3 regions of the Serratia montpellierensis genome follow, and region 1 is predicted to be linked to each of the others. Evidence: riboswitches for the same ligand, from Rfam matches in the RefSeq annotation. Region 1 holds a riboswitch; each other region holds the start of a gene.
The links. A riboswitch is a leader RNA that binds a small molecule or an ion and turns the genes downstream of it on or off. The one in region 1 is predicted to bind thiamine pyrophosphate.
Positions count from the first base shown of each region.

Region 2: another riboswitch for thiamine pyrophosphate. It lies ahead of thiC (phosphomethylpyrimidine synthase ThiC); the one in region 1 lies ahead of thiB (thiamine ABC transporter substrate binding subunit).
Region 3: another riboswitch for thiamine pyrophosphate. It lies ahead of tenA (thiaminase II); the one in region 1 lies ahead of thiB (thiamine ABC transporter substrate binding subunit).

Region 1 is NZ_VOSN01000002.1:440,262-444,441, forward strand. It holds gene thiP (thiamine/thiamine pyrophosphate ABC transporter permease ThiP) at 1-1,268, opposite strand, end outside; gene thiB (thiamine ABC transporter substrate binding subunit) at 1,244-2,230, opposite strand; TPP riboswitch at 2,288-2,406, opposite strand; partial or broken gene sgrR (HTH-type transcriptional regulator SgrR) at 2,444-4,104, opposite strand.
Region 2 is NZ_VOSN01000004.1:243,071-247,250, reverse strand. It holds gene hemE (uroporphyrinogen decarboxylase) at 1-360, opposite strand, end outside; gene nudC (NAD(+) diphosphatase) at 399-1,166, opposite strand; gene FUU19_RS05320 (Rsd/AlgQ family anti-sigma factor) at 1,268-1,771, shown strand; TPP riboswitch at 1,811-1,935, shown strand; gene thiC (phosphomethylpyrimidine synthase ThiC) at 2,050-3,999, shown strand; gene thiE (thiamine phosphate synthase) at 3,992-4,180, shown strand, end outside.
Region 3 is NZ_VOSN01000013.1:875,727-879,906, reverse strand. It holds gene FUU19_RS15945 (ABC transporter permease) at 1-698, opposite strand, end outside; gene FUU19_RS15940 (ABC transporter ATP-binding protein) at 695-1,435, opposite strand; gene tenA (thiaminase II) at 1,432-2,115, opposite strand; TPP riboswitch at 2,178-2,280, opposite strand; gene FUU19_RS15930 (LLM class flavin-dependent oxidoreductase) at 2,431-3,453, shown strand; gene FUU19_RS15925 (SDR family NAD(P)-dependent oxidoreductase) at 3,467-4,180, shown strand, end outside.

The DNA of each region.
Region 1 (4,180 bases):
ACCTTCAGCGCATAGGGTACCGCCATCAGCGCATTGGTGAGGATCACCAGCGCATAGGGCGACTGCGGCAGCCCGATCGTATCGCTCAGCAGCAGGAAGAAGCCGGTGGCCAGCACGATGCCCGGCATCGCCAGGATCACCATGCCGCTCAGCTCCAGCGCCTGGCCGCCGCGCAGCTGCTGCCGCAGCTTCAGCTCGCGGCTGCTCCACAGCAGCATCATCGTGAGCGCCACGCACAGCAGCCCGGCGCCGAGGGCGATGCGCAGCGACGTGAACAGCGCCTGCCACAGCACCGGCTGGCGCAGCACGCTGACGACGGCCTGATTGGCGCCGTCGGCGATCACCGCCAGCAGAGGCGGCAGCAGCAGGAGCAGCGCGGCGGCGATCAGCAGAAAATCGCCGACGCGTCGCCACCGGCTGTCTTCCGGGTTGCGCCAGCGTTGGGCGTGGGTATGGCCCACCGGCAGCGCCTGGCTCAGGCGCTGGCTGATCAACACCAGCCCCAGACAACAGCTTAACTGGATCAGCGCCAGCATGGCGGCGCGGCCCAGATCGTAGTCGTAACTCAGCGCCTGGTAGATCGCCAGTTCGATGGTGGTGGCCTGCGGTCCGCCGCCCAGCGATAGCACGGTGGCGAAGCTGGCGAAGCACAGCATAAAAATCAACGCGCCGCTCGGCAGGATCTGGCGGCGCAGCGCCGGCCATTCGACGAAGCGGAACTGCTGCCAGCCGCTCATACCCAGTTGGGCGGCCAGCTGGCGCTGCTCCACCGGAATGTTCTCCAGCGCCTGCAGCAACAGGCGGGTGGCCAGCGGCAGGTTAAAGAACAGGTGCGCCAGCAGAATGCCCTGCAGCCCGTAGGGCGAGAAGCCATACTCGACGCCCAGCCAGCCGCACAGCGTCGCCAGCCAGCCCTGGCGGCCATAGACGCTGAGCAGGCCGAACACCGCCACCAACACCGGCAGCACCAGCGTCATGGCGCACAGCCGCAGCAGCAGCTGCCGGCCGGGGAAACGGCGGCGATAGAGCGCACGCGCCAGCAGAACGGCGGGCAGCACCGAAATCAGCGCCGACAACAGCGCCTGCCAGAAGGTGAAGCGCACCACGTGCCACAGGTAGCTGTCCTGCCACAGGCCGCGCCAGTCGCTGTCCGGCGCATGGCGCCACAGCGAGCCCATCGCCAGCGCGGCGACCAGCAGGATCACGCCGGCGGCCAGCAGCCCCGGCCAGAGCCAGCGGGGGATCAACGGCTGACGGCAGTTTGCCATGCCCGGATCCAACCACCGCGTTGTGTGGCCACCTCTTCGGCGCTGTATTGCAGCGCGGTATGCGGTACGTTCATCTGCTCAAAGCCGACGGGCAGTGGGGTGTTGATCACCGGATACATCCAGTTGCCGGTCGGGATGGTGTTCTGGAACGCCGGCGTCACCATGAACTGCATGAAGCGCTCCGCCAGCTCAGGCTGTTTGGCGGCCTTCAGCTTGCCCGCCACTTCCACCTGCAGGTAGTGACCTTCACTGAACATGGCGGCGGCATAGAGATCTTTTTTCTCTGCGATCAGGTGATAGGCGGGAGAGGTGGTGTAGCTGAGCACCAGATCGCCTTCGCCTTTCAGGAACAGGCCGTAGGCCTCGCTCCAGCCTTTGGTGACGGTGACGGTCTTTTTCGCTAACTGCTGCCAGGCGGCCGGCGCCTTGTCGCCATACACTTTTTGCATCCACAGCAGCAGGCCGAGGCCCGGCGTGCTGGTGCGGGGATCTTCGTAAATCACCTTCCAGTTGCGATCGCTGCTGATCAGCTCCTGCAGGCTTTTTGGCGGGTTCTTCAGTTTTTCTTTGTTGTAGACGAAGGCGAAGTATCCGTAGTCGTAAGGCACGAAGGTCGTATCCTGCCAGCCGCCCGGCACCGTCAGTTTGGCGGTGTCGACGCCGCTCGGCGCGAACAGGCCGGTTTGCTGCGCCGCCTGCAACAGGTTATTGTCTAACCCCAGCACCACGTCGGCGGCGCTGTTCTTGCCCTCCATGCGCAGGCGGTTCAGCAGCGAGACGCCGTCTTCCAGCGCGACGAACTTCAGTTCACAGTCGCACTCGGCTTCGAAGGCTTTTTTCACCGCCGGGCCTGGGCCCCAGTCGGCGGCGAAGGAATCGTAGGTGTATACCGTCAGCGTCGGCTTGGCGAACACCGGCGCGGCGCACAGCAGCAATAAGCAGGGCAGATATTTTTTGACCACGTTGCACTCCTGAAAAATAAGGGGGCAAGGGCATCTGAGGGGGCGAGGCGGCGTCGCCGGTTCGCTGGGCTCAAATCCCTCCGCCGGTATTGACCGGATCAGGTTCGACGGGTGTGCTCTCAGCGGAAAATCGGGCTTATCACACGGCCCTATTCTCCGCACCCCGTTGAGACGGCGCTATTGTAAAGATTAACCGACCTGGGCGAAAGGCGCTTATGCCTCCGGCGGGGCAAACCAGGCGGACTTGAAGTCGAACCAGCCCAGGGTGTTCATCCGCACGCCGCGCATGCTGCGCTGGCCGTGCAGCTGCAGCCAGTGGTGGAACAGCGGATGCAGCTGGTGGTTGCTGACCAGGCGCCGGCAGAACTCGGCCAGCGGCAAGCGGTTGGCGCGCCACAGCGCCGCATCCTCCGCCAGATCCTCGTTCATGCAGTGCTGCATCAGCGGCAGTTCGTACAGCGTGGCGAACAGCGAAAACTCCAACGGCAGATAGAAGTTGGCGCTGCCGAGCCACAGATCGCTGCGCGCGTCGCCCTGGTGCCAGGTGGCGTAATCCACGCTTTGCACGATCAGGCGGATGCCGTGCTGCGCCAGCAGCGGTTCGATCGCCTGGCGAATGGCGTGAAACTCCGAATGCTCATTGAAGTGGGTCATCGTCAGTTCGGTCAGGCCCGCGGGTTTGGGCTGCTGCGCCAGCGTGCGGTTGTGGTGCCAACGCGGCAGCAGGCCGTACGCCGGCGACCAATAGCGCTGGTAGAGCGGCCCGGCGTGGCTCAGCAGCGAAATGGGGTTGATCAATTCGCACAGCCAACTGCGAATGGCAGGATCGGCCGCTAATGGGGATCGCTGATCGAACAGCAGGAAATAACAGCCTTCTTCCAGCCGGCTTTCCAGCTCGCTGTTGCCGGTTTCATTGCCCTGCAGCTGCACGCCGGAGTGCACCAGCTCTTCGGAGAATTCCGGCAGCACCCAGATATTGACCTCATCAATAAGCGCCCGGTAGCCGAAATAGTCGTCGAAGGCGTGGATCTTCATCTGGCTGGGAAGGTTGCGCACCACGCGGTAGGGGCCGGTGCCGACCGGATGGCGGGCGAAATCCGGCAGTTCGCGCCATTCGTGCGGTAGGATCATGGCCTGCACGCTGCCCAGCAGCCAGGGCAGCCAGTGATCGGGGCTGCGCAGATGCACGTGATAACGAACGGCGTCGGCGAGGTGACGCTCTCGATATGCGAGAACAGCGGTTGCGAGGTGAGACGCGAGAGGGAAGTGATGACGTCTGCCATCTCCAGCTCGCGGCCATGATGAAAATGGATTGCCGGGCGCAGATAAAACCGCCAGTGCAGCGGCGTCAGCGCCTGCCAATGGTGAGACAGATCGGATTCCAGTTCCCCGTTTTCCTCATTTATGCGCGTCAGGCCGTTGAAGATCTGGCGCGCCAAATGGGTCTCCGAACGCCGCAGCGCCGAGCCGGGCAGCAGGTTGTACAGCTGCCGGTAGTAGAGCACCCGCAGGATGTGTTTACCCTGGCGGAAGCTGCGACCCAGCTGCGACAGCAGCATCTGGCGCACCACGTTTTTGTCGCCCACCAACTGCACCAGCTGATCGATGCGGTCCTGCTCCAGCAGCTCCTCGGCCCGCTGTTGCTGCAGCGCCAGGCCGGTGTAGTGGAAGGTAAGCCGTGAACGCTTGCCGCGCCCCGACTCCGCCTGCCAGGTGAGCCAGCCTTCCCGCTGCATGGCGCTCAGCAGGGAGCGCACGTGGCGCCGCGAGCAGCTGAGCACCTCCGCCAGATCCTGCAGCGTGGTGTCAGTGGTTTCACCGTGACAGCGCTGCCACAGGCGGATGAACTGTTGCTGCAATCTGGACGTGGACATAAAAGAGGAACGCTCCCGCCTCAACTCGTCAATTTATCTTTCCCTATATTACGCCGATAATTTTCATCAATGAAAG
Region 2 (4,180 bases), on a different contig from region 1:
CTCCACTTCCGGATCGAACACCGGCAGCTTGTCGACGTCGGCGCGGCAGGTGACGGGGGAACTGAAACGCGGACCTTCGCCGGCTTCAAAGTACAGGCCGAGCCCCATGGCGTCGGGAATGGTGAGAATGTCGGAGAACAGGATGGCGGCGTCCAGCGCATAGCGGCGCAGCGGTTGCAGCGTGACCTCGCAGGCCAGCTCCGCGTTCTTGCACAGCGACATGAAATCACCGGCCTGGGCGCGGGTCGCCTTGTACTCCGGTAAATAACGACCGGCCTGGCGCATCATCCATACGGGGGTCACATCCACCGGCTGGCGCAACAGCGCGCGCAGGTAGCGATCGTTCTTCAACTCAGTCATTTATGGGGCTCCCTTAATAATCTGCCGGCCATTGTACATTATTCTGCCCGGCACAGCGCCACGGTGTCCTCAATCAACCGGCGCGCCACGGTGCCGGGCGGCGGCAACAGCGGCAGTTGGTCGTAGCGGTACCAGCCGGCGTTGAGCAGCTCTTTGGGGTCGTGACGAAGGTCACCCTGATGGTAATCGGCCATAAAGGCCATCATCAGCGAGTGCGGGAACGGCCAGGGTTGTGAGGTGACGTAACGCAGGTTCTTGATTTCGATATTGCTCTCTTCCATCACTTCACGCGCTACCGCCTGTTCCAGCGTTTCGCCTACTTCGACGAAGCCGGCCAGCACCGTGTGGATGCCACCGCGATGGCGCACGTGTTGCGCCAGCAGGATCTGATCGTCGCGCCGAATGGCGACGATCACGCAGGGCGCAATCTGCGGGTAATACCGTTCTTTGCAGTGGCCGCACAGGCAGGCGCTTTCGGAGCGGCTGAGGTGCATTTCATGGCCGCAATAACCACAGTAGCGATGAGAGCGGTAGAAATCCGCCAACTGAACGCCGCGCCCGGCAAGCTGGAACAGACCGCGATCCTGATCCAACAGCTGACGCACCGATCCCATCTCCCGCGGCATCGCCTGGCGCACCAGCCAAACCGGCGCCCCCTCCCATTCACCGATGGTGCGCGCCATGTGGCCCTGTAGCCCGAGGGCGGCGGCCGTCCCCGACGGCAATTCACCGTTCGGTAACCAAAGTTTGCTTTCATGGCTGACGATCCACCAGCCGTTTTCATTGCCCGTTAATGCAAGTTCCATATCGTTGTTGCACAACCTCAGCTTCACTGGCACTCTACAAATCGGCTTTGTTACATTTTAATAACTTACCGGTTACTTTTGTTACTTACACGGAGTCAAACATGCTCAACCGTTTGGAAAGGCTGACTCAGCGCGTTGGCGGTAGTAATGAATTAGTTGATCAATGGCTTCAAGCCCGCAAGCAGTTGCTGGTCGCCTACTGCACGCTGGTAGGCCTCAAACCGAATAAAGAAAAGCATACGCCGCTGAATGAAAAAGCGCTGGAGAACTTTTGCCACAACCTGGTGGATTACCTCTCCGCAGGGCATTTTCATATCTATGACAGAATTATCAAACAAGTGGAAGGCGCAGCCAGTCCGAAAATGTCGCTGGCGGTGAACATCTACCCCAAGCTGTGGGCCAATACCGAACAGATCATGGCGTTCCACGATCGCTATACCGAAGTGGATATCGATCAGGAGGTTTGTCTGGAATTCCACCAGGCCTTGTCGGATATCGGCGAAACGCTGGCGGCGCGCTTTGCGCTGGAAGATAAGCTGATCCAGTTGGAAGCGGAAGCCGCACAGCAACCGCTGCCGGACCAGGCGCTGGATCCGGCGCGTTAAAATTTTATAGTTTTTTTTCTTATCCCTCCTATACTGGGGGGCATCTTGTCGGAGTGCCTAGCGCCTGATTTGTTCATCGAATCAGCCAGGCTGAGACCGTTAATTCGGGATCCGCGGAACCTGATCGGGTTAATACCCGCGAAGGGAACAAGAGTAATCTATCGCCACAGGCACGGCCTTCCCCTTGCGGGTGCCCTGCCTTATCGGCCACCATCATTACTCCCTCCGAGCTCCAGACAAGCAACTTTCCCAATCCAACACACTGGTAGGAACTTGCTATGTCTAACGTTAATCCACCGCGCGCCCGTAAAGCGCAACGCGAAGCCGCTCAGCAGTTTATCGACACCCTGCAAGGCATGGCTTTCCCGAACTCACGTCGCATCTATCTCCAGGGCTCGCGCAGCGATATCCAGGTGCCGATGCGCGAAATTCAGCTCAGCCCGACCCTGCTCGGCGGCAGCAAAGACCACCCGCAGTATGAACCCAACGAGGCGATCCCGGTGTATGACACCGCCGGCCCCTACGGCGATCCGCAGGCCAAGCTCGACGTGCACGCCGGTCTGGCCAAGCTGCGCGCAGGCTGGATCGACGCGCGCGGCGATACCGCCACCCTAAGCGGCGCCAGCTCCGGCTTCACCCAACAGCGGCTGGCGGACGAGGGGTTGGATCACCTGCGCTTCGAGCATCTGCCGCTGCCGCGCAAAGCGCTGCCGGGCCAGCGCGTGACCCAGCTGCACTACGCCCGCGCCGGTATCGTCACCCCAGAGATGGAGTTCATCGCCATCCGTGAAAATATGGGGCGCGAACGCATTCGCGGCGAGGTGCTGCGCCACCAGCATCCGGGCCAGGGCTGGGGCGCCAACCTGCCGGACAACATCACGCCGGAGTTCGTGCGTCAGGAAGTGGCCGCCGGCCGCGCCATCATTCCCGCCAACATCAACCATCCGGAGGCGGAGCCGATGATCATCGGCCGCAATTTCCTGGTGAAGGTGAACGCCAATATCGGCAACTCGGCGGTCACGTCGTCGATCGAAGAAGAGGTGGAGAAGTTGGTGTGGTCCACCCGCTGGGGCGCGGACACCGTGATGGATCTCTCCACCGGCCGCTATATTCACGAAACCCGCGAGTGGATCCTGCGCAACAGCCCGGTGCCCATCGGCACCGTGCCGATCTACCAGGCGCTGGAGAAGGTCAACGGCGTGGCGGAAAACCTCACCTGGGAGATGTTCCGCGATACGCTGCTGGAACAGGCGGAGCAAGGGGTCGACTACTTCACCATCCACGCCGGCGTGCTGCTGCGCTACGTGCCGATGACCGCCAAACGCCTGACCGGCATCGTGTCACGCGGTGGCTCGATCATGGCCAAATGGTGTCTGTCGCACCATCAGGAAAACTTCCTCTATCAGCATTTCCGTGAAATCTGCGAGATCTGCGCCGCCTACGACGTTTCGCTGTCGCTCGGCGACGGCCTGCGCCCCGGCTCGATTCAGGACGCCAACGACGAAGCCCAGTTCGCCGAACTGCATACGCTGGGCGAGCTGACCAAAATTGCCTGGGAATACGACGTGCAGGTGATGATCGAAGGCCCGGGCCACGTGCCGATGCAGATGATCCGCCGCAACATGACCGAAGAGCTGGAACACTGCCACGAAGCGCCGTTCTACACTCTCGGCCCGCTGACCACCGATATCGCACCGGGCTATGACCATTTCACCTCCGGCATCGGCGCGGCAATGATCGGCTGGTTCGGCTGCGCCATGCTGTGTTACGTCACGCCGAAAGAGCACCTCGGCCTGCCGAACAAAGAGGACGTCAAGCAGGGCCTGATCACCTACAAGATCGCCGCTCACGCCGCCGATCTGGCCAAGGGCCATCCGGGCGCGCAGATCCGCGATAACGCCATGTCCAAGGCACGTTTCGAATTCCGCTGGGAAGATCAGTTCAATCTGGCACTCGATCCGGCCACCGCGCGCGCCTATCACGACGAAACCCTGCCGCAGGAATCCGGCAAGGTCGCCCACTTCTGCTCGATGTGCGGGCCGAAATTCTGCTCGATGAAGATTTCGCAGGAGGTGCGCGACTACGCCGCCGCCCAGGAGGCCGCCAAACCGATAGAAGTGCAGCTGACCGGCATGGAGAAAATGTCCGCCGAGTTCCGCGCCCGCGGCAGCGAGCTGTATCACAGCGCCGGCGCCGGCACCCTGCAAGAGGAGACAAGCAATGACTGATATCACGACCCCCTTCCCGGCTACGCCCCACAAGCTGGGGCTTTACCCGGTCGTCGACAGCGTGGAATGGATCGCTCGCCTGCTGGAGGCCGGCGTCACCACGATCCAGCTGCGCATCAAGGATCTGCCTGACGAGCAGGTCGAAGAGGATATCGCTGCCGCCATCGCGCTGGGCCAGCGT
Region 3 (4,180 bases), on a different contig from region 1:
GTCATCAGCACCAAAATAAACAGCGCGGCGAAGCAGACGTCGGTCTGCATGCGCGCGTTGGCGTTAAGCATCACGTAGCCCAGACCTTCGGCCGAGCCGACCCATTCGCCGATGATGGCGCCGATCGGCGCGACGGCGGCGGCCATGCGCAGGCCGGAGCCGAAGGCCGGCAGCGCCGCCATCAGCCGCACGTGCCGCAGCTGCGCCCAGCGCGAAGCGCGCATCGTGCGCGCCAGATCGAGATAGTCGTTGTTGACCCGGCGCAGCCCGTCGAAAAAGGCCGACACCACCGGGAAGAAAATCACCAGCACCGCCATCGCCACCTTGGCGCTCATGCCGAAGCCGAACCACAGCACCAGCAGCGGCGCCAGGGCGAACACCGGTATCGCCTGGCTGGTGAGCACCAGCGGCATCAGCCAGCGCTGCAGCCGCGGCGAGAAGATCATGCACAGCGCCAGCGCCGCGCCGAGCATCACGCCCAGCACCAGCCCGCTGACGATCTCCGAAGCCGTGACCAGCGTGTGCCAGGCGAGATAGCCGCGCCCGTCCCACAGTGCCTGCGCCACCGTGCTCGGCGTGGGCAGCAGAAAGGCCGGAATGCCGCTTTGCGCCGCCAGCCACCACAGCAGCAGCAGCCCGGCAAACACCGTCAGCCCACGCCGCAGGCGGGTAAGCCCACGCTCTTTGGCAATCTTCATTGCGCGGCCCTCACCAGCTGTTGCAGCAGCTCGGCCTGGCTTTTCAGCAGGTCGGCGTCATCCGGCGCGCGCGGCGGTTGCCCGCTGATACGGTGGGTATCGTCGAGGCCCAGCGGCCAGGGCGACAGTACCAGCAGCCGGTGGCTCAGGCGGCAGGCCTCCATCGGATCGTGGGTGATCAGCAGCACAGTGTTTTGCGCCAGCAGTTCGGCGGCCAGGCTTTGGATCTCGGTGCGGGTAATGGCGTCCAATGCGGAGAAGGGTTCGTCCATCAGCACGATCGGCTGGCGTTCGTAGAGCGTGCGGGCGATGGCGGCGCGCTGGCGCATGCCGCCGGACAGCGCGGCGGGCAGGCTGCGGCCATGCGCGGCCAGGCCTACGCGTTCGAGCAGATGCGCCACCCACGCCCGATCCGCCACTTCGCCGCGCAGCCGCGAGCCGAGGGCGACGTTCTCTTCGACGGTCAGCCACGGGTAGAGCAGGTCTTTTTGCCCCATGTAGGCGATGCGCCCGGCGATCGGCAAACCGTCGCTGCCGGTCACCGTACCCGAACTGGCCTGCGCCAGGCCGGCGATGATCTTCAGCAGGCTGGTTTTGCCGGCGCCGCTGGCGCCGAGCAGGGCGACGAAGCTGCCGCCGGCGATGTCGAAGCTCAGCCGGTCGAAGACGATTTGCTGACCGAAACGCAGGCTGAGATCCCGCACCTGGATGCCGGGCGGGAGAAGCGGGGAGATCATGAAGCGTTCAGCCCCATCTGCCAAAATGCCGATTCCAGCTGGGTGGCGGTGGTGAAAATCTGCGCCAGCTCGGTGAGGCGGCTTTGCGCGCCGCGCTGGTGGCCGACGGTCTCGAGCAGCTCGATGGCGGCACGCACGCCGGCCAGATAGCCCTCGTCGCCGTAGTTGCGGATCCAGGAGGCGTAAGGATTGCCCTCCATCTTGGTGGCGGGATCGTGCAGCAGCCGCAGGCCGATTTCGGCATAGCCGGCCACGCAGGGCAGCAGGCCGGCCAGCAGGTCGAGGGCGTCGCCGGCATGGCCGATATCCAGCACGTAACGGGTGTAGTTCATGGTCTCCGCCGCTTCCGGCTGGGCGGCGATCTGCGCTTCGCTCAACCCCCATTCGGCGCAGTAGGCCACGTGCAGCGGCAGTTCGGCGACGATGCCGTTGAGCGAGGCGGTGGCGGCGCGCATCTCCGGCAGGGTGCGCAGCTTGCTGACCAGCAGCGCGTAGGCGCGGGCGAAGTGCAGCAGGAACAGATAGTCCTGGGTCAGGTAGCGGCGAAAAGCGCGTTCAGGCAAGGTGCCGGCGGCCAGCTGCTGCAGAAACGGGTGATCGACGTAATCTTGCCAGTGGCTGCCGGCATGGTGGCGCAGCCGGCCGTAAAGACCGCTTTCGAACAGGGTAGTGATGGACATGGGACCTCCTTGAGTCAGTGGAGATCCGGGCACGCTGGGGTATGAACAGGCAACGGGTGAGAGCGTTGTTGCCTAACCGTCCCTTCGCTGGCATGACCCAGATCAGGTTCAAAGGGTTCGGCTTGCGCCATCTCAGCCCGTAACAGGACACCCCTCGGAGCTGCTTGTTATACGACATTTGTTTTTTGATTACAATCGCCGGGCGGCGCGGCGGCAATCGGTTCGTTTAGTGCGATCGGGGGCGATTTTGCTGGCGCAGAGCGCGCGATTTTTGTCACTGTAGGCCGATGATTTTGCCTTTGAGGACGATTCCCGATGAAAAAAATTGGTTTTCTCTCGTTTGGCCACTGGTCGCCTTCCGCCCAGTCCGGCACCCGTTCCGCGGCGGATGCGCTGCTGCAGTCTATCGATCTGGCGGTCGCCGCCGAAGATCTGGGGGCGGACGGCGCCTATTTTCGCGTACACCATTTCGCGCGCCAACTGGGGTCGCCGTTCCCACTGCTGGCCGCCATCGGCGCCAAAACCCAACGCATCGAGATCGGCACCGGCGTGATCGACATGCGTTATGAAAATCCGCTGTACATGGTCGAAGACGCCGGCGCGGCGGATCTGATCGCCGGCGGGCGGCTGCAGCTCGGCATCAGCCGCGGCTCGCCGGAGCAGGTGATCGATGGCTGGCGCTATTTCGGCTATGCCCCGGCCGACGGCGAGACCGACGCAGACATGGCCCGCCGCCATACCGAAGTGTTCCTGGAAGCGCTGCGCGGCGAAGGGTTCGCCGAACCCAATCCGCAGCCGATGTTCCCGAATCCGCCCGGGCTGCTGCGGCCGGAGCCGTTTTCCGCCGGGCTGCGCGACCGCATCTGGTGGGGCGCCGGTTCCAATGCCACCGCCGTCTGGGCGGCGAAGCTCGGCATGCACCTGCAAAGCTCGACGCTCAAGAACGACGAGACCGGCGAACCCTTCCACATCCAGCAGGCCAAGCAGATCCGCGCCTACCGCGCCGCCTGGCAAGAGGCCGGCCACGCGCACGAGCCACGGGTTTCCGTGAGCCGCAGCATCTTCGCGCTGGTGGACCAGCGGGATCGCAACTACTTCGGCGGCGGCGGCAAGGAGGGCGATCAGCTGGGGTATATCGACGCGCAGACCCGAGCGATTTTCGGCCGCAGCTATGCCGCCGAGCCGGACGTGCTGATCAAGCAGCTGGCACAGGACGAGGCCATTGCCGAAGCGGATACGCTGCTGCTGACCGTGCCTAACCAGCTGGGCGTGGATTACAACGCCCACGTCATCGAATCGATTTTAACCCATGTCGCGCCGGCGCTCGGCTGGCGCTAAACGGAGGAGTGGCATGTCACGCATTTTCATTACCGGTTCGGTAGACGGGCTGGGCCGCGCCGCCGCGCAAACGCTGTTGGACGAAGGGCATCAGGTGATTCTGCATGCGCGTGAGCCCGGCCGTCTGGACGCGGTGCGCGATCTGTTGGATCGCGGCGCTCAGGCGACGATCGGCGATCTGTCCGATGTACAGCAGATCCGGCAGCTTGCCGAGCAGGTCAATCGCCTCGGTCGTCCGGACGCGGTGATCCACAATGCCGGCATGTTTACCGGGCCGCAGGTGATGCCGGTGAACGTCATAGCGCCCTATCTGCTGACGGCCCTGATCGAACGCCCCACGCGTATCGTCTACCTGAGCAGCAGCATGCACTTTGACGGCGTGGCGGAACTGAACGGCGTGGATTGGCTTGGCGGCGCCGCAGGCTCTTATTCGGACAGCAAACTGTTCGTCACCGCGCTGGCCGCCGCCGTGGCGCGCCTGTGGCCTGACGTGATCAGCAGCGCGGTCGATCCCGGTTGGGTGCCGACAAAAATGGGCGGCGCGGACGCGCCCGACGATCTGGCGCTGGGGCATGTGACGCAGGCGTGGCTGGTGAGCAGCGATGAACCGCAGGCCTTGGCGTCCGGCGGCTATTGGCACCATCAGCAGCGCCTCGAACCCCACGCGGCGGTACACGACGAGGCGTTTCAAACGGCGCTGTTGGCGCAATTGGCGCGCGCTGGCGGG